DNA from 2 places in the Paenibacillus sp. BIC5C1 genome. Region 1 is predicted to be linked to the other one. Evidence: predicted binding sites of a transcription regulator. Region 1 holds the regulator's gene; the other holds the start of a gene.

Region 1 (10,775 bases):
GTCGTGAGATGTTGGGTTAAGTCCCGCAACGAGCGCAACCCTTGATCTTAGTTGCCAGCATTTCGGATGGGCACTCTAAGGTGACTGCCGGTGACAAACCGGAGGAAGGTGGGGATGACGTCAAATCATCATGCCCCTTATGACCTGGGCTACACACGTACTACAATGGCCGGTACAACGGGCTGTGAAGCCGCGAGGTGGAACGAATCCTAAAAAGCCGGTCTCAGTTCGGATTGCAGGCTGCAACTCGCCTGCATGAAGTCGGAATTGCTAGTAATCGCGGATCAGCATGCCGCGGTGAATACGTTCCCGGGTCTTGTACACACCGCCCGTCACACCACGAGAGTTTATAACACCCGAAGTCGGTGGGGTAACCGCAAGGAGCCAGCCGCCGAAGGTGGGATAGATGATTGGGGTGAAGTCGTAACAAGGTAGCCGTATCGGAAGGTGCGGCTGGATCACCTCCTTTCTATGGAGAATCGTTTCCCGCGTGGAAACATTCAAATACGCAGCTTAGCTGCAACAGTAACACAGTTACTTATCCATTTGTTCAGTTTTGATGGAATTTGAGGGGCCATAGCTCAGCTGGGAGAGCGCCTGCCTTGCAAGCAGGAGGTCAGCGGTTCGATCCCGCTTGGCTCCACCAAAGAATTTCGTCTATTTAGCTTGTTCTTTGAAAACTAGATATCGAAACGAAAATTGCGATTTAGAACATTCCTTTTAGGGATGAATGCTTGTTCGGTTCAAGTAACCGAAACAACAATCATCCTAGCTGAACTTGTGTAAACAAGTGAAGTGTTTATAAGGTAGACTGCTATTGCGATGGTATCGAATGGGAGCGACTTTTGGCTTTGCGTAAGCAAAACAAGGGAAGTGCGCCATCGAAACCGGAGCAACTGGTTAAGCTACTAAGAGCACACGGAGGATGCCTAGGCGCTAGGAGCCGATGAAGGACGTGGCGAACAACGAAACTGCCTCGGGGAGCTGTAAGCAAGCTTTGATCCGGGGGTGTCCGAATGGGGAAACCCAGCTGGGGTAATTTCCAGTTACTCATAACTGAATACATAGGTTATGTAGAGGCATACCAGGGGAACTGAAACATCTAAGTACCCTGAGGAAGAGAAAACAATAGTGATTCCGTCAGTAGCGGCGAGCGAACGCGGAGAAGCCCAAACCAGAGAGCTTGCTCTTTGGGGTTGTGGGACATCTCACATGGAGTTACAAAGGAACCGGTTAAACGAAGAGGTCTGGAAAGGCCCGCCAAAGAAGGTAAAAGCCCTGTAGTTGAAAGTCTGTTCTCTCCGAGATGTATCCCGAGTAGTGCGGGGCACGTGAAACCCCGTATGAATCCGGCAGGACCATCTGCCAAGGCTAAATACTTCCTAGCGACCGATAGTGAAGCAGTACCGTGAGGGAAAGGTGAAAAGCACCCCGGAAGGGGAGTGAAATAGAACCTGAAACCGTGTGCTTACAAAAAGTCAGAGCCCGTTTTAGGGGTGATGGCGTGCCTTTTGTAGAATGAACCGGCGAGTTACGTTCCCGTGCAAGGTTAAGGTGAAGAGCCGGAGCCGCAGCGAAAGCGAGTCTGAATAGGGCGACATAGTACGTGGACGTAGACCCGAAACCGGGTGATCTACCCCTGTCCAGGGTGAAGGTGCGGTAACACGCACTGGAGGCCCGAACCCACGCACGTTGAAAAGTGCGGGGATGAGGTGGGGGTAGCGGAGAAATTCCAATCGAACTCGGAGATAGCTGGTTCTCCCCGAAATAGCTTTAGGGCTAGCCTCGGAAAACAGAGTCGTGGAGGTAGAGCACTGATTGGGTGCGGGGCCCGCAAGGGTTACCAAGCTCAGTCAAACTCCGAATGCCATAGACTTACTTCCGGGAGTCAGACAGTGAGTGCTAAGATCCATTGTCAAAAGGGAAACAGCCCAGACCATCAGCTAAGGTCCCCAAGTGTGTGTTAAGTGGGAAAGGATGTGGAGTTGCACAGACAACCAGGATGTTGGCTTAGAAGCAGCCACCATTGAAAGAGTGCGTAATAGCTCACTGGTCGAGTGACTCTGCGCCGAAAATGTAACGGGGCTAAACACACCACCGAAGCTATGGCTTGATGCTTTGCATCAGGGGTAGGGGAGCGTTGTATAAGGGTTGAAGGTGTACCGTAAGGAGCGCTGGACATTATACAAGTGAGAATGCCGGTATGAGTAACGAAAAGATCAGTGAGAATCTGATCCGCCGAAAGCCTAAGGGTTCCTGAGGAAGGCTCGTCCGCTCAGGGTAAGTCGGGACCTAAGGCGAGGCCGAAAGGCGTAGTCGAAGGACAACAGGTCGAAATTCCTGTACCACCGTAAGCCGTTATGAGCAATGGGGGGACGCAGCAGGGTAGTGACGCGGACTGATGGATGTCCGTCTAAGCAGTGAGGCTGATGTGTAGGCAAATCCGCACATCGTAAGGCTGGGCTGTAATGGGGAGCGAAAATTATAGTAGCGAAGGTCATGATCTCACACTGCCAAGAAAAGCCTCTAGCCAGGTGATGGTGCCCGTACCGCAAACCGACACAGGTAGGCGAGAAGAGAATTCTAAGGCGCGCGGAAGAACTCTCGTTAAGGAACTCGGCAAAATGACCCCGTAACTTCGGGAGAAGGGGTGCCCCGGTAGTGTGAATAGCACGAGGGGGCCGCAGTGAAAAGGCCCAAGCGACTGTTTAGCAAAAACACAGGTCTGTGCGAAGCCGTAAGGCGAAGTATACGGGCTGACGCCTGCCCGGTGCTGGAAGGTTAAGGGGAGCGGTTAGGAGCAATCCGAAGCTGTGAACCGAAGCCCCAGTAAACGGCGGCCGTAACTATAACGGTCCTAAGGTAGCGAAATTCCTTGTCAGGTAAATTCTGACCCGCACGAATGGCGTAACGACTTGGGCGCTGTCTCAACGAGAGATCCGGTGAAATTTTAATACCTGTGAAGATGCAGGTTACCCGCGACAAGACGGAAAGACCCCATGGAGCTTTACTGCAGCTTGATATTGAATTTGGGTACGATCTGTACAGGATAGGTGGGAGCCTTTGAAGCAGGAGCGCAAGCTTCTGTGGAGGCACCGTTGGGATACCACCCTGATCGTATCTAGGTTCTAACCTGGTACCGTAATCCGGTGCGGGGACAGTGTCAGGTGGGCAGTTTGACTGGGGCGGTCGCCTCCTAAAGAGTAACGGAGGCGCCCAAAGGTTCCCTCAGAATGGTTGGAAATCATTCGAAGAGTGCAAAGGCATAAGGGAGCTTGACTGCGAGACCTACAAGTCGAGCAGGGACGAAAGTCGGGCTTAGTGATCCGGTGGTACCGCATGGAAGGGCCATCGCTCAACGGATAAAAGCTACCCTGGGGATAACAGGCTTATCTCCCCCAAGAGTCCACATCGACGGGGAGGTTTGGCACCTCGATGTCGGCTCATCGCATCCTGGGGCTGAAGTAGGTCCCAAGGGTTGGGCTGTTCGCCCATTAAAGCGGTACGCGAGCTGGGTTCAGAACGTCGTGAGACAGTTCGGTCCCTATCTGTCGTGGGCGTAGGAAATTTGAGAGGAGCTGTCCTTAGTACGAGAGGACCGGGATGGACGTACCGCTGGTGTACCAGTTGTTCCGCCAGGAGCACCGCTGGGTAGCTATGTACGGACGGGATAAGCGCTGAAAGCATCTAAGCGTGAAGCCCCCCTCAAGATGAGATTTCCCAGTATGTAAGACCCCTTGAAGACGACGAGGTAGATAGGCTGGGGGTGGAAGTGCAGTAATGCATGGAGCTGACCAGTACTAATCGGTCGAGGGCTTATCCAATATGCAGGTTATGAATCGCAAATTTCGTTTCGGATCTAGTTTTCAGAGAATAATCTCTGAAATGAAAATGGATACATCACAGAATGTGTGTATGATTTTCAGTTCCACAATGATTTCAAGAAGCTATGCTTCGACAAATCGCGTTTGGTGGCGATGGCGGAGGGGTTCCACACGTACCCATCCCGAACACGACCGTTAAGCCCTCTAGCGCCGATGGTACTTGGACCGCAGGGTCCTGGGAGAGTAGGACGCCGCCAAGCGAAGAACCACTGCCGATGTTATTCGGTGGTGGTTTTTATTTGCGTTTTTTACTATAGATCACAGGTGGAACAATTATAATATACGAAAAAAAGTATTTCCGAGAGATGCCCGCACATCTCTTGTTTGACTTTGTCCCGTTCCTCTGACACACTCATAAATGGATACATACATCACGTATCAGGCCATGATTTGAAAGATATCATAACTTAGAGAACGGGGTGCAGGACGACATGGAAATTCAGAAGTTAACCGTAGATGATTTTGAGCCAGCTATGGCACTCTCCGAGTATGCTTTTCAAGTGGTAATGAGTGAAGAACAAACGGAGAAGCGACGGAGTCAATTTGATTCACAGGATATATGGGGTGTATTTGAGGAGGGACAATTGGGTGCCAAACTTCACATTATTCCTTTTCAAACCTATATTCATGGGAGATCGTTTGAGATGGGCGGTATTGCGGGAGTAGCGACATGGCCAGAATATAGACGTAAAGGCTGGGTAGCGGGGCTGTTGAAACATGCTTTGGAAGAAATGAACCGTAAGAAACAAAGTATATCGTTTTTGCATCCGTTCTCTTTTGCATTTTATCGGAGATATGGATGGGAGACCTATGTTGAGTTTAAACGATATAAAGTGCCTACAGCTCATTTGCCAGCGAAAAAGGTCACCCCTGGAACAATTCGACGTGGCGATCCGGGACTCAGCATATTAAAGGAAGTATACAGTGCGTATGCTGAGCGCTATAACGGAACTTTGATCCGGGATGATGCGAGATGGGAGAACTCGGTTCTCACTAATGGAGCCAGCCAGAAGGCTGTATATTATGATGAAGCTGGTAAAGCACAAGGCTATGTTTTATATGAGGTTAAGGAAAGAAAGTTTACCATTAGAGAGATCATTTATCTGAATGAAGAGGCAAGACAAGGTTTATGGACCTTTATTGCGAACCATGATTCAATGATTGAGGAAGTCACTTTACAGGCACCAGCAAGTGATATGCTTGCTTTTCAACTAGATAATCCGCGGATACAGCAGGAAATTATACCTTTCTTCATGGCACGTATTGTGAGTGTTGAACAATTTATTTCACAGTATCCTTTTGCAAGCCCAGACTCACCAGTACAGATTAATCTCCAGGTAGAGGATGCACACGCACCTTGGAATGAAGGGGTATGGCAGTTGAATGTGGCTATGAACGGCACAGCATCGATATGGAAAACATCTGAGCCGGTAGCTAAAGATCAGACTGTTAAAGTAGATATTCAGGCGCTCACCGCAATGATGATGGGATATCGCAGACCCACAGAGATGGCTCAAATAGGTAGAGTTGAAGGACCAATTGGAGCGATTAAGGCTCTGGAGCAAGCGATTCCTGATCGGGAAACGTATTTACTTGATTTTTTCTGATTCTCATAGAATAACGAGTATTCTAGGATCATTTTCATAGACTGAACTTGTATAGCATTACGATGCTAGTGTAAAACAAATGGACTTCTCCAGCTATTTTGGAGAGGTTTTTTTGTGTCAGCCGAATATTTCGTGTAAAATCGTAAAAAATGAATAGTGCTCCCTCTTGGCAAAACCACAAAATATGCTATAATGTATATAAAGTCAAAGAAAGTCAAAGTCAACTAAAGGTTAAATACTTACGTAGCTTTCTTTCTGCAATCCGGTGGTGGGAGCCATTTTAAGGTAGTACACATCAGCGGATAAAAGCAATATTAAAGGACCTTCGAGCGTCCTTCGCTCTCCTGCTAAAGACCGTTGAAGATCAGTTTCGCTGTTTCCTTGATTGGTTAAATGGGTTGAGAAGGTGTACTCTGTAGGGGCGTGTGGGTCCTTATTGACTTAACGTTTCAGACAGTGGAGGATGAGTGGATGCGTAATATCTCTGATATTATCGAACAATATCTGAAGAGTATTTTGCATGAAAGTCCCGAAGGAATGGTCGAAATTCAACGTAATGATCTGGCTGATCAATTTTCATGTGTGCCTTCCCAGATCAATTATGTCATCAGCACCCGATTTACACTCGAAAAAGGTTACCTTGTAGAGAGTAAACGTGGCGGCGGCGGTTATGTTCGCATACAGCGGATTGAATTGCCGGCTCACTCGGCTCTGCATAACCATTTGCACCATAGTATTGGAGATGAGATCGGGCAGACAGCTGCCGAAGGTCTGATCTACCAACTGGAAGAAGCACGTTTCTTGAGCAAAAGGGAAGCCGGGTTGATGCGGGCAGCTGTATCGAGAGAGATTATATTGGTCAAACTTCCTTACCGGGATCAAATTCGTGCCAGAATGTTAAAGGCGATGTTAATATCTTTGCTCGGTAAATGAAAACTATCGGGATCAAGGGGGTACATCATTGTGCTGTGCCAAGAATGCAACAAACGTCCGGCAACACTCCATTTCACGAAGATCGTGAACGGAGAGAAGACGGAATTCCATATTTGTGAGTCATGTGCTCGTGAAAAAGGGGAAATGATTCCCGGAACATCCAACGGATTTTCCATTCACAACTTATTGTCCGGGTTGCTTGATTTTGAACCCTCAGGCAAGAATGGAAGTGCGGGAGCAACACCTGCGCAATCTCTTCGTTGTGAAGAATGCGGCATGACCTATTCACAGTTTAGCAAAATCGGCCGCTTTGGCTGTAGTTCTTGTTATAAATATTTTGACAGTCGTTTGGACCCGCTATTCAAACGGGTTCATGGCAGCACTTCCCACGTGGGTAAAGTGCCTGCAAGGGCTGGTGGCCGCATCAAGGTCAAAAGACAGATTGCTGATCTGAAACGGGATCTTCAGGAGAGCATAACGCAAGAGGAGTTTGAACAAGCTGCTCAAATTCGTGATCAGATTAGGGAACTTGAAAAAGAAATAGCTCAGGAGTAAAGTTTGTGATGAGTAGGAGGGATGCGTAATGCCTAATCTTCGTTTTACAGAGAAGGCGCTCAGCGACTGGATGCGCAGTGATGCGGCTGATTCCGAAATAGTCATTAGCAGCCGGGTCCGGATCGCACGCAACCTGCAGCATTATCCGTTTCCGATGCTGGCTTCCAATGAGCAATCGGAAGAAGTGCTGAATAAGCTGAGCGAAGTACTTCAATACGATGACGTTCATGCCTTTGGAGATTTTCATACCCTGGATTTGATTGATATCGATGACCTTGACAAACGGGTGCTGGTAGAGAAACATCTGATCAGTCCTAGTCTTGCGAATGAATCCAGAAATGGCGCTGTTATTCTCAGTGAGGATGAATCTGTCAGTATTATGATTAATGAAGAGGATCATCTTCGTATCCAGTGCCTCTATCCGGGGTTCCAGGTGAAAGAAGCCTGGGAGAAAGCTTCCGCCATAGATGATGCTTTTGAAGCGCATGTGGATTATGCTTTTGATGACCGCAGAGGATATTTAACCAGCTGTCCTACAAATGTAGGTACAGGTGTAAGAGCATCTGTTATGATGCATCTGCCCGCTCTGGTGATGACACAGCAGATTGGCCGCATTTTAACCGCAGTCTCCCAAGTCGGACTGACTGTACGGGGAATTTACGGTGAAGGCAGTGAGGCGATGGGTAACCTATTCCAGATCTCGAACCAGATCACACTGGGACAGACGGAACAAGAAGTCATCGATAATCTGCATAGTGTTGTGTTACAGATGATTGGGCATGAGCGTACCGCCAGAGAACGGTTAATTACCGACTCTAGACTGCGAATTACCGACAGAGTTATGCGTTCATACGGCATTCTGTCACATGCAGCCATCGTCGATTCGAAGGAAGCCGCACAGCGTCTGTCTGATGTTCGACTTGGCGTAGATCTCGGCTTGTTGGACGGCTTGTCCATAACCGTGATGAACGAGTTGAATGTGATGACGCAGCCGGGCTTTTTGCAAAAAACATTTGGGGAAGACATGCGGACGGATGAGCGTGACATATATCGGGCTCAGTTGATCCGTGATACGATCAGTGCAGCCAATCAATCTTAGGTTGATCAAGAGTTGTTTATAAAGGTTTCACGCCGCATCTGCGGCTTTTATATAATAGAGCATTTTCTATAAATGAATGCTGAATGATTTTATTCGCAGCATGGCTGCAAACAAAAATGATATGAAGAATACGGTGGGATACTTTTAATAACAGCCCCCGTTTTATCCAAAACCATGGAGGTGCAGGAGATATGATGTTTGGAAGATTTACGGAACGGGCCCAAAAGGTGCTCGCATTGGCGCAGGAAGAAGCTGTCCGTCTTGGTCATAATAACATCGGTACAGAGCACATTTTGCTCGGCCTCATTCGTGAAGGCGAAGGCATCGCAGCCAAAGCGCTGATCGGCCTGGGACTCGGATTGGAAAAAATTCAAGATGAAGTAGAAACGCTGATTGGCCGTGGCCAAGAGCAACCTACGAACATTGCATATACGCCTCGTGCGAAAAAAGTAATTGAACTGTCTATGGATGAAGCTCGCAAATTGGGCCATACCTATGTAGGCACAGAGCATATCCTGCTCGGATTGATTCGTGAAGGCGAAGGGGTTGCGGCACGTGTGCTGAACAACCTGGGTATTAGTTTGAACAAGGCACGTCAACAAGTATTGCAACTGCTTGGCAGCAGTGAAGCTGTATCCAGTCATAACGGTACACCTGCCAATGTCAGCACACCAACACTGGACAGTCTAGCACGTGACCTTACGGCGTATGCCAGAGAGAACAACCTGGACCCAGTGATTGGACGTAGTAAAGAAATCGAACGTGTTATTCAGGTTCTGAGCCGTCGTACCAAGAATAACCCGGTACTGATCGGTGAGCCAGGTGTAGGTAAAACGGCCATCGCTGAAGGACTTGCACAAAAAATCATCGCCAACGAAATTCCGGAGACTTTGCGTGACAAACGTGTCATGACATTGGATATGGGTTCCGTTGTTGCAGGTACAAAATATCGCGGTGAATTCGAAGATCGTCTGAAAAAAATTATGGATGAAATTCGTCAAGCGGGTAACATTGTCCTGTTCATCGACGAATTGCATACCCTGATTGGTGCAGGCGGAGCAGAAGGCGCAATTGATGCTTCGAACATTTTGAAACCGGCTTTGGCCCGTGGAGAATTGCAGTGCATCGGTGCAACAACACTGGATGAATACCGTAAATATATCGAGAAGGATGCTGCCCTGGAGCGTCGTTTCCAACCGATCACGGTGGATCAACCTTCTCCAGAAGAAGCAATTCAGATTTTACACGGCTTGCGTGATCGTTACGAAGCGCATCACCGGGTGAAAATTACGGATGAAGCGATTGTACAGGCGGTTAAACTGTCTGACCGTTACATTACAGACCGTTTCCTGCCGGACAAAGCAATTGACCTGATTGATGAGGCGGGTTCCAAAGTAAGATTGAACTCTTACACGATCCCACCAAACCTCAAACAACTGGAAAGCCGTCTCGAAGATATCCGTAAGGAAAAAGACGCAGCGGTTCAAAGCCAGGAGTTCGAGAAAGCAGCAGCCCTGCGTGACACGGAACAAAAAATCCGTGAAGAGCTGGATGTAACGAAGAACCAATGGAAAGAAAAACAAGGTCGCACGGATTCTGAAGTAACGCCTGAGGATATCGCGCAAGTGGTAGCCAACTGGACTGGAATTCCGGTGAACAAGCTGAAAGAAGAAGAAACACAACGCTTGATGAACCTGGAGTCTATTCTACATGAACGTGTCATTGGCCAAGATGAGGCTGTGAAGTCCGTCAGCCGTGCAGTTCGTCGTGCTCGTGCCGGATTGAAAGATCCGAAACGTCCGATGGGTTCATTTATCTTCCTTGGTCCTACAGGGGTAGGTAAAACCGAGCTGGCTCGTGCTCTGGCTGAAGCGATGTTTGGCGATGAAAATGCAGTGATCCGGATCGATATGTCCGAGTATGGTGAGAAGCATTCGACTTCCCGACTCGTCGGAGCGCCTCCGGGATATGTGGGATACGAAGAAGGTGGCCAGCTGACAGAGAAAGTTCGTCGCAAACCTTACTCCGTCGTCCTGCTCGATGAGATCGAGAAAGCACATCCGGAAGTATTCAATATCTTGCTGCAAGTGCTTGAGGATGGTCGTCTGACGGATTCCAAAGGTCGCGTTGTTGACTTCCGAAATACGTTGATTATTCTGACATCCAACGTTGGTGCTGAAGCGATCAAACGTAACTCTACACTTGGCTTCACAGCAGTTGTCGATGCAGGCGCGGATTATGATAACATGAAGGGTAAAGTCATGGATGAGCTGAAGAAAAGCTTCCGTCCAGAGTTCCTTAACCGGATTGATGAAATTATCGTGTTCCACTCCCTGGAACAGAAACACATTGCAGAGATTGTTACACTCATGAGTGAGGAGCTTCGGAAACGGCTACGTGAATACGAGGTTGACTTCGAACTCACCGACAACGCCAAGGATTTCCTTGCCAAAGCCGGTTTCGATCCAGCTTATGGTGCGCGTCCGCTTCGTCGGGCGATCCAGAAGCATATCGAAGATAAATTGTCTGAAGAGTTGCTCACGGGTAATGTGACCAAAGGTGATTCGTTGCTCATCGATGAAGAGAACGGAGCATTGTCTGTAACGAAAAAAGACGTTGTTGTTCCTTCAACTGAGGAAATTGAAACGAAATAAGTGACACTTAACTAGTGACATAACTATTGAATCTGATGTATAA
Region 2 (10,775 bases), 1.0 Mb from region 1:
TGTAGGGTTACCGCGGGAGTCGAGGACTTCGCGAGCGTACACGTCAGAAATAATAGTCATGAGTGATAATCTCCTTTAAATTTGGAATTTTATTTAATACGTTCAGAACAATTGGTTTCACTAAAACACTCCGCGTGCAGTACCATCTTTCGATCGCTGTTATCCCCTGATTTCTTCGAACTTATCGTCATAAGTTGAAATCATGTGATAAAGGCGAACGCTTCGCTTCTGCAGATTGGTTCTGCCCGCTCCGTTAAAGTGTAACTCCAGTCTTATTCAAAAACCTATTAAGATTAAATTATTTACGGGTAGCGATGACAGATGTACCTGTCATTTCAGCCGGTTTAGGCAATTGCATCAAGTCAAGAATCGTTGGAGCGATATCCGCGAGGATTCCGCCTTCACGCAGGGTAACGTTCGCATCTGTAACGATGAATGGAACCGGGTTCGTTGTGTGAGCCGTGAACGGACGTCCTTGCTCATCGAACACCATATCCGCGTTACCATGATCCGCAGTAATCAGCACAACGCCGCCTTTAGCAAGAACTGCATCCACAACACGGCCCATGCATTCGTCTGTTACTTCTACTGCCTTAATCGTCGGCTCCAGCATGCCGGAGTGTCCAACCATATCAGGGTTAGCAAAGTTCAGAATGATGGCATCATGTTTGTCAGCTTCAATCTCGCGAACACATGCGTCAGCTACTTCATACGCGCTCATCTCTGGTTGCAAGTCGTACGTTGCAACTTTTGGTGAGTTGATCAGCACACGTGTTTCGCCTGGAAGCTCAACATCACGGCCGCCGCTGAAGAAGAAGGTTACGTGCGGGTATTTCTCGGTTTCTGCAATACGCAATTGTTTCTTGTTGTTTTGTACCAGGACTTCACCCAGCGTGTTGTCGAGGTTTTTAGGCGAGTACGCCACATAACCTTCAACGGTCTCGCTGAACAAGGTCAGACACACAAAGTGCAAGCCCACAGGGAACTTCGGACCACGGTCGAAACCACGGAAATCCTGGTTCGTGAATACTTGCGACAGTTGGATCGCACGGTCAGGACGGAAGTTGAGGAAAATGACGGAATCGCCGCTCTCCACCAAACCTACCGGCTGGCCATCCGCTTTAACAATAACCGTTGGTTCAACGAATTCGTCAAATACGGATTTTTCATACGATTCTTCAACCGCTTTGAGTGGATCAGTGTATTTTGGTCCATCACCATAAACGATGGCACGATATGATTTCTCAACACGTTCCCAACGTTTGTCACGGTCCATCGCATAGTAGCGACCTTGAACCGTTGCGATTTGTCCTACACCGACTTCCTCGATTTTGGCAATCAGCTTCTGCATGAACTCTTTACCGCTGTCTGGCATAACATCACGGCCATCCATGAAGGCATGAATGTATACGTCATTCATTTCTTCTTTTTTGGCGAGATCCAGCATAGCGAACAAGTGGTCGATGTGACTATGTACGCCGCCATCGGACAACAAACCATACAAATGGAGCTTTTTACCGCTTTGTTTCGCTTCGCGAACAGCTTTAACGAGTGTTTCGTTATCGAAAAACTCACCGTCACGAATCGATTTGGAGATACGAGTCAAATCCTGGTATACGATCCGGCCGGCACCAATGTTCAGGTGACCTACCTCGGAGTTCCCCATTTGCCCTTCAGGCAAACCTACAGCTTCACCGCAAGCAGTGAGAGTTGTGTGTGGGAATTGGCTCATAAAACGGTCATAGTTCGGTTTTTTGGCTTGCGCTACCGCGTTGCCTTCCTCCGTGTTACGAAGACCAAAGCCGTCCATAATGATCAGCGCTACAGGTTTTGGAGCTGTCATTACTTCGCCCCCTCAACAAGCGCGATGAACGAAGCCGGCTGCAAGCTGGCACCGCCAACAAGCGCGCCGTCGATGTCGCTTTGTCCGAGGTATTCTGTTACGTTCTCAGGTTTAACACTGCCGCCGTATTGAATACGAACTGCATCTGCTACCTTTTGGTCGTACAGATCCTTCACCAGCGTACGAATGTAAGCAATAACTTCATTCGCATCTTGGGAAGTGGAGGATTTGCCTGTACCAATCGCCCAGATTGGCTCATAAGCGATAACTACTTGTGCTGCCTGATCTGCGGACAGGCCTGCAAAAGCAGCTTCCGTTTGCACTTTGCACACGTCTTTCGTTTGATCAGCTTCGCGCTCTTCAAGCGTCTCACCAAGGCAGAAGATTGGAGTCAATCCGTGACGGAATGCTGCGTGCAACTTTTTATTGACAGTCTCATCGGTTTCCGCAAAATATTGACGGCGCTCCGAGTGACCAATAATGACGTAATCCACACCCAGGTCTTTCAGCATCACGCCGCTGATTTCACCTGTGAATGCACCGTTGTCTTCAAAATGAAGATTTTGTGCACCAATTTTGATGTTTGTGCCTTTAACGGCTTCTACCAGAGATGGCAGATTCGTAAACGGTGCGCAAATAACAGTCTCTACGCCTTCAACTTCCGCTTTTCCTTTAACTTCCTGAATGAAGTCATTGGATTCGGAAACCGTTTTGAACATTTTCCAGTTACCTGCGATAATCGGTGTTCTCATGGTTTTCAACTCCTTCATGCTATAGCTTAAAGCTTACTTGTCGTTCAATGCAACTACGCCAGGAAGCACTTTGCCTTCCATGAACTCGAGCGATGCACCGCCACCTGTAGAGATGTGGTCCATTTTGTCAGCCAATTTGAACTTCTCAGCTGCTGCTGCGGAGTCACCGCCACCAATGATGGTGTATGCAGATGTCTCAGCGCAAGCTTCCGCTACTGCACGAGTACCGTGGGAGAAAGGCTCGATTTCGAATACGCCCATTGGTCCGTTCCATACAACGAGTTTGGAGTTTTTAACAACGTCAGCATAGATCTCACGTGTTTTAGGACCGATGTCGATGCCTTCCCAATCTGCAGGAATGTCGCCAACTTCAACAATCTTCGTGTTTGCGTTCGCACTGAAGTCGTCGGAGATAACGATATCAACTGGCAGATAGAAGTTTTTACCCAGTTTTTTCGCTTTTTCAATGAAGCCCAGAGCTACATCCAGTTTGGACTCATCCAGCAGGGATTGACCTACTTCATAACCTTGAGCCTTCATGAATGTGTAGGAAAGACCGCCACCGATGATTACGTTGTCTGCAATGTTCAACAGGTTGTCGATCACATCGATTTTGTCTTTAACTTTGGAACCACCGATGATTGCTGTGAAAGGACGCTCAGGGTTGGAGATTGCTTTGCCCAACACTTCAAGTTCTTTCTCCATCAACAGACCGGATACTGCTGGCAACAAGTGAGCGATACCTTCTGTTGAAGCGTGTGCTCTGTGAGCTGCTCCGAATGCATCGTTAACGAATACGTCAGCCAGTTCAGCAAATTGTTTTGCGAGTTCTGGATCGTTTTTCTCTTCGCCTGCGTGGAAACGAACGTTCTCAAGCAACAATACGTCGCCATTGTTCAGTTCAGCGATTTGAGCTTTTACTGTTTCGCCAACGCAATCATCCGCTTTAACGACTTTTTTACCGAGCAATTCGGACAAACGCTCAGCAGCTGGAGTCAAACGCATGGATTCAACCACTTCGCCTTTTGGACGACCCATGTGGCTTGCCAAAATAACTTTAGCGCCTTTTTCGATCAAGTAATTGATCGTAGGAAGCGTGGCACGAATACGTTTGTCATCTGTAATTTTACCATCTTCGAGCGGCACATTAAAATCTACACGCACAAATGCCCGTTTTCCTGTCAATTCGATATCACGTACACTTTTTTTGTTCATCTGTATTTCCTCCGCACCCATGTATTTGGTGGACCAATCAAGGGCCCAAATCCCTTGCAATCCTGGTGTTTTTGAGAAATTTGCAAAATGTTGATATATAAAGAGCGGAAACAATAGCATCTGTTTCCGCTCTATGTTATTGCAGATATTACTTGATCATTTTTGCAAAGTGCTCCAAAGTGCGAACCAGTTGAGCAGTGTAGGACATTTCATTGTCATACCAAGCTACAGTTTTAACCAATTGTTGGTCGCCAACAGTCAGAACTTTAGTTTGAGTTGCATCAAACAGGGAACCGAAAGTGATTCCTTGGATATCGGAAGATACGATTTCGTCTTCTGTGTATCCGAAAGTTTGTGGATCGGAAGCTTCTTTCATTACTGCGTTAACTTCTTCAGCAGTAACTTTTTTACCCAATACAGTTACGAGCTCAGTCAGGGAACCAGTAGCTACTGGTACACGTTGAGCTGCACCGTCGAGTTTACCTTGCAGTTCTGGAATAACCAAACCGATTGCTTTAGCAGCACCAGTTGTGTTAGGGATGATGTTTTCAGCTGCTGCGCGAGCACGACGGAAGTCACCTTTAGGGTGTGGAGCATCCAATGTGTTTTGGTCGCCAGTGTAAGCGTGAATTGTAGTCATCAAACCTTGAACGATTCCGAATTTGTCTTGCAGTGTTTTTGCCATAGGTGCCAGGCAGTTTGTTGTGCAAGATGCGCCGGAAATTACAGTTTCAGTACCGTCGAGGATTTCATGGTTTACGTTGTAAACGATGGTTTTCATGTCGCCAGTAGCAGGTGCGGAGATAACAACTTTCTTAGCTCCACCTTTCAAGTGTTTCTCAGCTGCTTCTTTAGTTGTGAAGAAACCAGTACATTCCAGAACGATATCTACGCCCAGGTCGCCCCAAGGAAGTTCTTCTGGGTTACGGTTAGCCAATACTTTAACTTCTTTGCCGTTCACTTTGAAGAAGCCATCGTGTACTTCAACATCGCCATCGAAGCGACCTTGAGTTGTATCATATTTGAGCAAATGAGCCAGCATTTTAGCATCAGTCAAGTCGTTGATTGCTACAACTTCAATGCCCTCTACATTTTGAATACGGCGGAATGCCAAACGACCAATACGTCCAAAACCGTTAATACCTACTTTAATCATGAGTAAGTTCCTCCCAAGTTTTGATTGATTTTTTTATGAAGCTTATATATTCAAGACAGACGGTGAAGTCCGTCAAGACAACAATGGTTGTGGTGCAAAATAAAACCTTATTCCATTTCGGCGACGATGACTTCAGCAGCAGCCTCATCAATAATCAGAATATCTTCCTGACCAAATCGCAGAACAGAGTGTATGGCAGCAGCCTTGCTCTTGCCACCTGCAATCCCAATCACGACATCGGTTCGTTCAATATCCTGGAGTCGCATGCCCAGCGTAAGCATGGTATGTACCACCTCACCCTGATCATTAAAGTAATAACCGAAGGATTCCGATACGGCCCCTTGCTCCTGAAGTTCATCTATGATCTCTGTCGCAAGTTTGCGGCGCCGTGCCATCTCTACGGCATCACCGATTCCATGAATGACGATTCGCGATTTTCGGATCAGCTGCAGAATCTCCTGAACACTCGGGTCCTGGATTAATGATTCATAGGCATGATCACTAAGCAAATCCGGTACATGCAGGAGTTTGTATTGAGCCCCTACCCGTTTTGCCATCGTGGATGCAATCGTATTGGCCTGAATTTCGAGACTTTCTCCCAGCCCACCGCGTGCCGGTACGAACCAGACGCCTTTCAGCGATGTTGGCGGAGTCAGTTGCTCAGCGACTCCAGCCGTTGTTGAACCGCCCGTTACGGCGACAACATCGTTATCACTCATAATATTACCCAGAGCCTTCGCTCCGGCTCTGCCCAGTTCCCGTTTGGCAAATGGAGAAATGTCCGAATCGCCGGGAACCACTACTACCTTTTGCAGACCGTAGGCTTGCTTGATGCGCTCTTCCAGTTCGGATAATCCAAACAGCTCTTTGGCGACGGGTTCCAACTGCTGCAGCAATTCATGCCCTGCCTCACTGATCTTCATGCCTGCACTGTCAATTTCAATAAGTCCCTGAGCCTTTAACAAATCGGTCTCAGCCCTCAGAACCCGCTCGGTCATCTGCATGGAATTAGCTAACGTTCTTCGTCCGATCACATCCGATAACATGATCTGGCGCAGAATCGTATACCTCTTCTTCAAGACATCCATGAGATCAGGCAGAAGCTGCTTTTGCACTTCTAAAATCGTTCGCATGCTTTCCACTCCCGCAAGCTTCTCGTTCCAAGCTTTCTTTCATGGCCCTAAAACGTCCCGGGTTAACTTTTTAAGTCCCACGTCTATTCTACCTAAAACTGACGCGACATGCAAGTGTTTCGAAGCGTTATTTCGACACATTTCAGGCGTTTGTACGCGCCTATTTTCACAATGTCAATCTCCCATGATCGAGAACAATCTGTTCCATACCATATATAGAAGCAAAGTGAAAATCGCATCTATATATTGCTTACTGTCGTTTTTCATATGGCAAGTCCAAAACCTCTTTTAGCATTTACTTATTTGCGTTCTTTATCCACTTATCTTCATCATGATCATCTTCAGCGTATTCCAAACCAACACGGCGAACATCTGCTTGCAATTCAATTATTCATGAGCTATAATCATTATTGCTGTCACATATTTGAAACTTCTATTTCAAAACTGCTTTTATGCAACTATGTTTACAGCAATAATCAATGTGCGCCCGTGGTCCAATGGATATGACGTAGGCCTCCGAAGCCTGAGATCCAAGTTCGATTCTTGGCGGGCGCGCCATTCTTAATTAGCAGCTCATAACCCTTTTAACCAATGAAACCGAATAGGTTTCTTTTTTTTCAAACTTAGTTTGACTTTCTTTGACTTTTTGTTTGAAATTGTTTATGATGTGGGTAATACGGTAACAGTTTATATATAAACACCAATTTAACATTTACATTTCCGAGGAGGTTTTTCACGTGAGTTATATTCCAATGGTCGTTGAACAGAGCAACCGCGGTGAGCGCGCCTATGACATCTATTCCAGATTGCTGAAGGATCGCATCATCTTCCTTGGCAGTGATGTAAATGACGTTGTGGCGAATGCCATCATGGCACAGATGTTGTTCCTAGCTGCGGAAGATCCGGAGAAAGACATTCACTTATACATCAATAGCCCAGGCGGATCCATTACAGCCGGTATGGCAATTTACGATACAATGCAATTCATCAAACCGGATGTATCTACCATCTGTGTCGGTATGGCAGCTTCCATGGGTGCATTCCTGTTGAACGCAGGTGCCAAAGGTAAACGTTTTGCATTGCCTAACAGCGAAATTATGATTCACCAACCACTTGGTGGTGCGCAAGGTCAGGCTTCGGACATCGAAATTCGTGCCCGCCGCATCCTGAAAATGCGTGATACCTTGAACCGTATCATCGCTGAGCGCTCAGGCCAACCGCTGGAGCGTATCGAGAAAGACACAGATCGTGACTACTTTATGAGTGCTGCTGAAGCTGCTGATTACGGTATCATCGATAAAGTCATCGAAAACGTAGGTTCCCAAGGCATCTAAGCCGAGGCGAATCACCAATTAAACGGATATACCATATAGCCAACTCAAACGGCAACGCCCAGTTGAGTTGGCCATATGAAAAAAGGACGCTCTCGTCAATATGACGTGGGCGTCCTTTTTTTGAGGATAATTTAAGATTGCATGATACAAATTCAATCGATTCACTTAACTTTCATATCATTACGCTAGCAATAAGCCCAACACATACTTTACTTGTTGGCTGTTAAGCCACTAAATGGCGCTGTGCCTTTAGGCAGCAACTCTTTGTACGTGAACGGGAATTCCGGGAAGCCTTCCGCATAAGCTGTGTACTCATACAACTGGAAGAATACAACTGCACCTGTTGGTGTTACATAGAAGTCCTGATCTTTATTCAGCCCTTTATAGCCTTCAAGGTAGCCACCACGAGCTTTAAGCTGATCTCCCACTTTTTTGCTTACTGTCTCACGCACGGTTTTGTTATTTTGAATCACATCATCCAGACTCAGTTCCTTACCGGAATCCAGGGCAAAGGTGTGTCCTGAACGAGTCGTCATACCATGTGCACCAGCATAGTCCTCATAACGTTGAGTAACCAGACCCAACACACCATTTTCGTTGTACGTCACCACATAAGTGCTCTCAAATGCATATGGACGGTTCGCTGCCGCGTCGCCAAATTCCTTGGTTTTTTTTTTGAAATCTGCTACAAAAACATCAACTTCATCTTTCAGCACCTTGTTGATAGCTGCTTCTGCCTTATCGTTTGCCAGTCCGCTCACCTGAGGATATTGAATATCCACTTCAGCGTTCTTGATGCTGACTTTTACTGTTGCCGCTTTGACTGTCACGCTATTTTGCTTCACTTTGCTCAGCGTTAGTGTCTTGGCTTTTCCATCCCAGTTGCCCTGAACTCCCAAATAATCTCTCATTGCAGAAAACGGAATGTACAAACGGCCATTGATCAGTTTTGCTTCCACTTGCGGATAGTAGTTATTAACTCTAACACTCGGTGCCCCATCGATCATGCTGATGGTCATTGTATTATTAGCTGCCGTTAAGGAGTACTCCTTAGCTTTCGCATCATATTTCAAGCTTCCACCTGCAACATCTTTCACTGCGGTAAGTGATACCCAAGTAGATCCACCTTGAAGGAGTCCTTTTTGAGTAAGTGTTTTACCTCCTGATTTCAGAGTTACCTCTGTAGGTGTTGTCACTTTTGTCGATACCGAAGCTGCCTGTACGGAACTATCCTGCCATACAGCCCCGCTCCCCACAATAATTCCAGCCGCCAGTAGTGCACTTGTCCATTTTTTCCATGATGTCATATATAAAACTCCTCTCTTGAATTCAAATTTGAGTGTCATTGCGTATGTATCCTGATTTGATCGTATGCCTCATACGCTCACCTCTTTATTATAATTAACCCAATTCCGGAAAGGTTTACAGCCCCAGTTACAATGTTGTTCGATCCAGATGCCTATAATGAAGGTTTTGTTACGAACAAATGGACAAAAAAGATACCAAAAAACAGCAATTTAATTCGTCATATTTCATCTCTTCTTTTCAAACTTCATCAAAGTCCGCCTTTATAACAAAAAAGACGCTGTCCATCGGACAACGTCTTTGTCATTATTGCCTTTCGCCCGCTCAAGCATATCTTTAACGGACATCTAGCCTTTATTTACTTCGCTTATTTCATTTCATAAGTAATATTCAGCGTTGTGCTTACTTTAACCTGTCCTGTTTCAATTTCTGTGCTACCAGCAGAATCAGCTGACGCTTTGGACATCAGAGCCTCACTTGCATAGAACACAGGTACATTGGCATCACCTTGGCTTACGGATAGAACAGCACCCAATTGACGTTTAACCGCTTTTGCAATAGCTCCAGCTTTTACATCCGCATTGGCAACAGCTTTCTCAATTACTTGAGCTTCAAAGCTCTCCGGTTTTTCTACCGTAAAACGAACATTTTCAATATTGTTGGCACCAGCTTGGGATGCAGCATCCAGGAGTTCACCAATCTTATCCATCTCCCGGTACGTTACAGTCAATGTGTGATGAGCTGTGTACCCTTTGATCTTCTGTCCGTCTTTTTCACTATACGTGTAGTTAGGCTGTACGTAGAACTGGCTGGTTTGAATATCATCTGCACTGATTTTCCACGTATTTTTCAGCAGATTGCTAACCTTTTGAATTTTAGCTGCATTCGCTTTTTGAGCAGAAGCTGCCGTATCTGCCGTACTGTTCACTCCAATGGAAAGATAAGCGATGTCAGGCATCACCTGAATCTCACCTGTACCCACAACGTTAATCACGTTTTGCTGTACCCCCTGTACCTCAGCAGCATACGCATAATTACTAGGTGCCACCCACGCAGTACCTCCAACAAGCAATGTCCCTGCAACCATCACCGCGCCCAGCGGTTTCATCCATAGTTTACCCATTACGTTAGCCTCCTTAAGTTTTAACATCTCAAACTCAAATCGATTTGATACCTAACAGACGGGCTTAATTCCAGAATGTTGCACTTGACAGTCTAAAAACGCAAAAAAGCCCCTTTCGGGACTTCTTCATTGGGTTCAAATCATATCTTATTGGTTCTCAAGCTCTTCCTTGCTTACCAGACTAACTAAAGCGTTTACAGCCTGTTCGGCGTCCGCGCCTTCTGCACTAATCTGGATTTCCGTACCAGTACTGATTGCAAGGCTCATGATCCCCATGATACTTTTTGCATTTACTTTTTTGTCGTCCTTCTCGACGAACACTTCAGATGAGTACTTATTCGCTTCTTGAACGAACAGTGCCGCAGGTCTGGCATGGAGACCCGTTTTCAAACGGACAACTACCGGGTGCTTTGTCATGGAAACTTACCCCCTATTATGAAATCTGGACATTAAATACACAATTATATTTATAACATTATACCATATAACCAGAGCAGGACACTAGAAGAAAAAACTCAGGGTGATTGGATGTCATTATTATGACCCATTTTAGCCTTTTTACATCACCTCATTACACCTGAGCAGTTCTCCAAGATCCTTACAGGCTGACTTTAAGCTGGCCTTTTGGTGAAAAATAAAGCAATCAGTTTTGCCAGCAGCCCTACCCTTAATTTAACCGTAACGCTCGGTACGAACCTTCTCTGCCAGTTCATCAATCTTGCGAAGCCGGTGATTCACTCCGGACTTGCTGACTGTACCCTTAAGCAGTTCGCCTACTTCCTTCAAGTTAATATCCGGATGGGCGAGTCTGACTTCGGCTACTTCACGAAGCTTTTCGGGCAACGATTCTAAACCAACTTCCTTTTGCAGCAGTCTGATGTTATCGATCTGTCTGACGGCTGCTCCAATCGTTT

The links. Region 1 encodes CtsR, which represses protease genes until heat stress. Its sites were predicted from a motif close to ATGGTCAATAAAGGTCAAACA; they were not measured.
Region 2: a site for CtsR is predicted at 6,725-6,745, ahead of clpP (ATP-dependent Clp endopeptidase proteolytic subunit ClpP). Genes of this name have one in related genera too.

What each region holds. Positions count from the first base shown of each region.
Region 1 is NZ_CP135922.1:6,250,158-6,260,932, reverse strand. Features, by position in the region: rRNA gene RS891_RS28245 (16S ribosomal RNA) at 1-469, shown strand, start outside; tRNA gene RS891_RS28240 (tRNA-Ala) at 571-646, shown strand; rRNA gene RS891_RS28235 (23S ribosomal RNA) at 899-3,824, shown strand; rRNA gene rrf (5S ribosomal RNA) at 3,968-4,084, shown strand; gene RS891_RS28225 (GNAT family N-acetyltransferase) at 4,316-5,491, shown strand; gene RS891_RS28220 (CtsR family transcriptional regulator) at 5,963-6,424, shown strand; gene RS891_RS28215 (protein-arginine kinase activator protein McsA) at 6,455-6,979, shown strand; gene RS891_RS28210 (protein-arginine kinase McsB) at 7,008-8,078, shown strand; gene RS891_RS28205 (ATP-dependent Clp protease ATP-binding subunit) at 8,270-10,732, shown strand.
Region 2 is NZ_CP135922.1:186,285-197,059, reverse strand. Features, by position in the region: gene eno (phosphopyruvate hydratase) at 1-60, opposite strand, end outside; gene gpmI (2,3-bisphosphoglycerate-independent phosphoglycerate mutase) at 299-1,843, opposite strand; gene tpiA (triose-phosphate isomerase) at 1,843-2,595, opposite strand; gene RS891_RS00925 (phosphoglycerate kinase) at 2,629-3,810, opposite strand; gene gap (type I glyceraldehyde-3-phosphate dehydrogenase) at 3,959-4,966, opposite strand; gene RS891_RS00915 (sugar-binding transcriptional regulator) at 5,074-6,099, opposite strand; tRNA gene RS891_RS00910 (tRNA-Arg) at 6,583-6,657, shown strand; gene clpP (ATP-dependent Clp endopeptidase proteolytic subunit ClpP) at 6,837-7,433, shown strand; gene RS891_RS00900 (stalk domain-containing protein) at 7,643-8,740, opposite strand; gene RS891_RS00895 (SIMPL domain-containing protein) at 9,106-9,861, opposite strand; gene RS891_RS00890 (HPr family phosphocarrier protein) at 10,009-10,278, opposite strand; gene whiA (DNA-binding protein WhiA) at 10,534-10,775, opposite strand, start outside.